Regions from separate parts of the Sphingobacterium daejeonense genome, predicted to be linked through region 1. Evidence: riboswitches for the same ligand, from Rfam matches in the RefSeq annotation. Region 1 holds a riboswitch; the other holds the start of a gene.
The links. Region 1 has a riboswitch for S-adenosylmethionine ahead of FGL31_RS19605 (methylenetetrahydrofolate reductase). Riboswitches for the same ligand answer to the same signal wherever they lie in the genome.
Positions count from the first base shown of each region.

Region 2: another riboswitch for S-adenosylmethionine. It lies ahead of FGL31_RS15850 (5-oxoprolinase); the one in region 1 lies ahead of FGL31_RS19605 (methylenetetrahydrofolate reductase).

Region 1 is NZ_LR590470.1:4,095,311-4,098,483, reverse strand. Features, by position in the region: gene FGL31_RS19615 (30S ribosomal protein S16) at 1-232, shown strand, start outside; gene rimM (ribosome maturation factor RimM) at 375-899, shown strand; SAM riboswitch class I at 981-1,080, shown strand; partial or broken gene FGL31_RS19605 (methylenetetrahydrofolate reductase) at 1,128-2,083, shown strand; partial or broken gene FGL31_RS30590 (glycosyltransferase family 117 protein) at 2,226-2,797, shown strand; gene FGL31_RS19595 (protein O-mannosyl-transferase family) at 2,771-3,173, shown strand, end outside.
Region 2 is NZ_LR590470.1:3,265,667-3,268,839, reverse strand. Features, by position in the region: partial or broken gene FGL31_RS15855 (DUF2891 domain-containing protein) at 1-760, shown strand, start outside; gene FGL31_RS15850 (5-oxoprolinase) at 986-1,243, opposite strand; SAM-I-IV-variant riboswitch at 1,307-1,401, opposite strand; gene rpoN (RNA polymerase factor sigma-54) at 1,446-2,909, opposite strand; gene FGL31_RS15840 (transglycosylase domain-containing protein) at 3,136-3,173, shown strand, end outside.

The sequences.
Region 1 (3,173 bases):
TTTCGCAGCTTGGACTGAAGGAAAAGATGCACAAATCGAAGGCAAAAAATCAGGCTTGGCAAAATCTAAAGATGATGCTAAAAAAGCTGCTCTAGCTGCTGAAGCTAAGAAAAAAGAAGAAAAAGCTGCCGCTATCGCTGCTAAAAATGCCCCTGTTGCTGAAGAAACAGCTACAGAAGAAGCAGAAGAAGCTGCTGATGCTGCAGAAAACACTGAAGAAACTGAAGGTTAATCCTTACTCTAAAGTATTTGAAAATGCCGGTCTAATCTTAGATCGGCTTTTTTTATAAATACAAACTCCAGAAAAAGGATAAATTAGGAAGATTAAATATTACCTATTAATAATTCGTATTTTTGCAAATTAATATTAAAGTATGACTAAGGATCAGTGTTTTTATATAGGATATATTAGCAAAACCAGAGGGTTGAAAGGAGAAGTACAAATGTTCTTCGAGTTCGATAATTATATGGACTTGGATTTGGAAATGGTGTTTTTGGAATTAGATAAAAAATTAGTCCCTTTCTTCGTAGATAAAATTAAACTACAGAATAATAGCACTGCCTATGTCAATTTTGAAGATATTGACCATATCGATAAAGCCCAACCGCTATTAAGAAAAAGCGTATATCTGCCAAATGACAAAATGCCCGAACGTGATCCTGATGATTTTACATACCATGATTTAGTCGGATTTATAGCAATCGAAGAAGGCGAAGGAGAACTGGGAGAAATAACCCATGTACAAGAAATGCCCCAACAATTTATAGCAACAGTGGACATTGATGGTAGAGATGCCATGTTCCCACTAAATGAAGATTTTATTGTAGGTATAGATCCAGAAGAAAAAATAATCGTCCTCAAGTTACCTGAAGGATTGATAGACATGTATTTGGAATAAAAAAGAAGGGAATTCACATGAATTCCCTTCTTTTTTCGCATAACATTTTGAGATTAAGTTGCTAATAACGATATTAGCCCTCGCTTATAGAGAAAGGCAGAGGGAATAGACCCGCTGAAGCCTTAGCAACCTGACACCAGTCAAGGTGCTACATTCTACCCCGATTAGGGAAAGATAAGCCAAAGAATCAGGATCCGCTGTGTTCTCTCTAAGCCTTAATATATTTTTATGAAAATCGTAGATCATATCAAAAACGCGAAAGGCAAGACATTATATTCTTTTGAACTGTTACCGCCTGCAAAAGGACAGGGAATTCAAAGTATCTTTCAAACAATGGACGAACTTATGGAATTCAAACCTCCCTTTATCGACGTGACCTACCATCGCGAAGATTACCTCTACAAACAACACGCTAATGGATTGTTGGAAAGGGTATCCTATAGAAAACGTCCAGGAACAGTAGCAATCTGCGCCGCAATCATGAGTAAATATAAAGTCGATGCAGTACCTCATTTGATTTGTGGTGGTTTCACTAAAGAAGAAACCGAAAATGCACTCATTGACCTGAATTTCTTAGGTATTGACAACGTATTGGTACTAAGAGGAGATGCCAGAAAAGGTGATGCAGATTTTATCCCAACACCTGGAGGACATGCTTATGCTACAGACCTCCTAAGACAAGTAGTGGATATGAATGAAGGATCATATCTGCACGAAGATATAGGAAGCTCCGAAAAAACAAACTTCTGTATAGGTGTCGCTGGCTACCCAGAAAAACACTTCGAATCCCCAAACTTCAATACTGACTTTAAATGGTTGAAGAAAAAAGTAGAAATGGGAGCAGAGTTTATCGTAACTCAGATGTTTTTCAACGTAGAAAATATAAAGAGTTCGTAACGAAATGCCGCGAGAATGATATACATGTACCTATTATTCCCGGATTAAAACCATTGACAACAAAAAAACAACTTATAACACTACCGCGGATATTCCACCTAGATATTCCCGAAGATTTAAGCGATGCAGTCGAATCCTGCAAAACAAATGCTGATGTAAGACAGGTTGGAGAAGAATGGCTAGTCCAACAATGTAAAGAATTAATTGATTTTGGAGTTCCAGTCCTGCATTTCTACACCATGAGTAACCCAGGGCCAACCAAAAAAATCGTAGAGAAATTAGTATAGGATACAATCCATTATTATAAATAATATACAAACAGGCGAATGAGAAATCATTCGCCTGTTTTTTTACCGCTGTTAAATATTGTTAAGGTGAAATTCTTATAGATATACTTTCTTAAATTTATTTGATATCTAACCATGTATTATGAACTATAATAAAATCAACAATTATCTTGGATGGCTTTGTGGATTCATTGCCCTTCTAGTATATTCTTTTACTGTAGAAAGATCAGTGAGCTGGTGGGATACTGGTGAATTTATTGCAGCAAGTAAAAATCTAGAAGTTGTTCACCAACCTGGTGCACCATTATTTCTAATGATCCAAAACATATTCTCAAATTTTGCTCTCGGAAATAATTCCAATATCGCTCTATGGATGAATATTGGATCATCAATTTGTTCTGCTCTGACCATTGTTTTTCTTTTTTGGACTATTACAGCCTTGGCTAGAAAAATTGTTTTGGGAAATAAAGAAGGTTCATCAATCCAATACATCCAAATATTTTCAGCAGGTATAGTGGGTGCATTAGCCTATAGCTTTACGGATTCATTTGGTATTCGGCAGTTGAGTCGGAGGTTTATGCTATGTCTTCACTCTGTACAGCGATTGTATTCTGGTTAGCACTAAAATGGGAGCGAAGAGCAGATAACCCTGACTCCAATAAATGGCTTTTATTGATCGCTTTTGTCATGGGATTATCAATTGGTGTCCATTTATTAAACCTTTTAACAATCCCCGCCTTAGCATTGATGATCTATTTTAGAAAAGCAAAACATGTTAACTGGAAAGGAGCAGTGATATCATTTGGTTGGGGCGTCCTTGCGTTAGCATTTATTTTATGGGGAGTTATTCAGTATTCAGTACGAATAGCATCAAATTTTGATGTGTTTTTCGTGAATACGTTAGGCATGCCGTTCGGAACAGGTATAGCATTTTTTATTTTGTTAATCATAGCTTGTGCAGTTTATGGCATCATATACTCTATTAAGACAAACAAACCATTATTGAATTTAATAATTCTAGGAATCTGTTTGCTATGCTTTGGATTTACTTCTTTTAGTATGGTTTTAATTAGAGCACAAACAAATATTG
Region 2 (3,173 bases), 830 kb from region 1:
CATTGAATCAGCATATTACGCCAGAGAATGTTGCTGTGGAATTAGCCTTTTTCAATGATAAAAATAATTTGAGCTTTGAAAGGACCTATGGTTGGGCTTGGTTGTTTAAATTACAGGAAGAATTGTCTACTTGGGAGGATGTGGATGCCAAAAGATGGAAAGCCTCACTTCAACCATTGGTAGACCTGTTGGTTACTCGCTATAAAGAATATCTTCCAAAGTTGGTCTACCCGATCCGTGCAGGACAGCATGATAATTCAGCTTTTAGTCTTTCTTTATCCTTGGATTATGCCAATACAGTAGGCGATGATACTTTTAAACAAGCATTAAAGGAAAATTCTATTCGATTGTTCAAGGACGACAAGAATTGTGATCTAGCTTATGAACCCAGCGGTTACGACTTTTTATCACCTTGTTTGGAAGAAGCATATTTGATGAGCAAAGTCTTGGATAAATCAGAATACATTACATGGTTGAAAGCTTTTATGCCTGATTTGTTCAATGATGAATTTAAATTAGAACCTGCACTCGTGAAAGATAGGAGTGATGGTAAGTTGGTCCACTTGGATGGGTTAAACTATAGTAGAGCGGCTTGTCTTTTTGGGATTTCGAAAATGGACCCTGCATTGGAGCACCTGAAAAAGATGCTGTTGAACATTTCAATTTCTCGATTGGCAATTTAAGTGCAAAAGATGATTATATGGGAAGTCATTGGCTTGGGACTTTCGCTTTGTATGCTTTAGGTAGATATGAGATGTGAGATATGAGATGTGAGATGTGAGACAGTAGACGTAAGACAAAAGACAGTAGACGTAAGACAAAAGACAGTAGACGTAAGACAAAAGACAAAAGACATAATACTATATGCTTAAGACTATTGAGCCTTAGACTGCTAAGACGAAGACAATAGACAATAGGCTATAGACATTTACGGCGTCATACCATTTCTAATGTCTAATGTCTATTGTCTAATGTCTATTTCTACCTATTCCGGAATAAGTCTATTTTCTGATAATTTGACTGGTACTCGTTGTATTTGAGTAAATCCGTCTTCGGTGCTGATTATTGCGGAGAGATCAATTCCTCGTTTAGATAAGGTGCTCAACAAAGCAGTTCTGAAAGCTGTTTTATTTTTTCCCCAGTTTGATCTAACTAAGTCATTGTTTAGAATTACCAATTCATTGGTGCTGTAGTGGTGGAATTGTTCCACTAGGTGTTGTTGTAAGGGTTTTGTGTTGGACATACAATTAATGTTTAAAGGGTTTAACCATAATTGCATTCAGAGAAGTCTATTTTAAGACCTTGCAATATTCTTTTATTTTGGCTTGCCGCCCGTATCGATTTACCACCGCGGTGTCTTTCACTCGGTTGGTATTGCTCGTGCAATTCTGAATACTCTACAAACTTAGTAGATTATATTTTAATATGCAAGTGAAAATAAAATTTTATAATTCTTTTCTTAAACGTGCTACCGGGATGTTCATTGCTTCACGGTATTTAGCAACAGTACGCCTCGCGATCGAATAACCTTTTTCCTTCAGGATTTCGGTTAATTTCTCATCTGCCAAAGGTTTTCTCTTGTCTTCGTTAGCAATACACTCCTCTAGAATCTTTTTCACTTCTTTGTTAGAAACTTCCTCGCCAGATTCTGTTTGAATAGCTTCTGAGAAGAATGATTTTAATAAGAAAGTTCCGAATTCTGTTTGCACGTATTTGGAGTTGGCAACGCGGGATACAGTTGAAATATCCATTTCGATCTTGTCGGCTATATCCTTTAAAATCATTGGTTTAAGCATTCTGTCGTCGCCAGTTAGGAAGTAGTCATATTGATATTCCATGATAGCATTCATGGTTTTCAAAAGAGTCTGTTGTCTTTGTTTGATGGCATCGATAAACCATTTTGCGGAATCAAGTTTCTGTTTAACAAACTGAACTGCTTCACGCATTTTTTTGTCGTTTTTTTCCGCTTTTTCGTAATGCTCAAACATTTCTTGATAAGACCTTGAAACTCTTAGTTCAGGGGCGTTTCTGCCATTTAAGGTCAAGTGCAGGATACCATCATTATTGGAGATATGGAAGTCAGGGATAATCTGCAATTGTTTTCCTGCAGCTGCACCTGAATCACCTGGCTTAGGATTCAACTTAAGAATTTCATTGACGATTTCTTTCAGCTCCTCAGAGTTTACACCTAATTGCTTTTCGATTTTATCGTAATGTTTCTTCGTGAATTCATCGAGGTAATTTTCCACGACCATCATCGCTTGTTGGATAATCGGGTTGGTGAGATCTTTCTTTCTTAACTGGATTGCCAAGCATTCCTGAAGATTCCTTGCTCCAATGCCGGCAGGGTCAAATGATTGAACAATCTTGAGTATGTCTTCGACATCTTCTTCTTCAACAATTACATTTTGTGAAAACGCAAGGTCGTCAATCAAAGATAGGATAGGTCTCCTTAGGTAACCATCGTCATCAAGAGATCCGATTATTTGTTGACCAACTATATAATCTTTATCAGATAGTGCTAGTAGATCAAGTTGGTTTTGTAGATTTTCGTAGAAAGAATCTTGTACAGCGATAGGGATTTCTTTTTTTCCGTCTTCATCATCATGGTCATATCCACCGCCATAGTCTTTGTAGTCATCTTCTTGGATATATTCATCAACACTGAATTCATCTTCATAGCTGTTTTCTTCCATGTTGAAGTCATCATCCGGATCTTTATCGGGATATTCTTCCACGGGGTCGTTCATGTTAGTCAAACTACCGTCCTCCAGCGCAGGGTTTTCTTCCAATTCTTCTTTGATGCGGGCGTCCAATGAAACTGTTGGCACCTGTAGCAATTTGATGAATTGAATTTGTTGCGGTGAAAGTTTTTGTAATAGTTTTTGCTGTAAAGTTTGTTTTAACATGTCCCCAATAATAAATCACGTAAAAATAGGTAAATATATTTAATAAGGTAAAGTTTATGGTAACAAAAACTGTTTTAGGTACAGTTTTTGCTATTATAATTGTCGGATAAACAGCCTAGTTAAAAACCAAAAAACTCATTTGTTAAAATTCGTTAATTTTCTCGTAAAGCTTCCTTTTTAGGCGAATTGATGTAATTTTTTCCAAAGTTTTGTTCATATTTACCGTATGTTTAAACGTGTTCGGAACAAATTTTTGCGCATCGC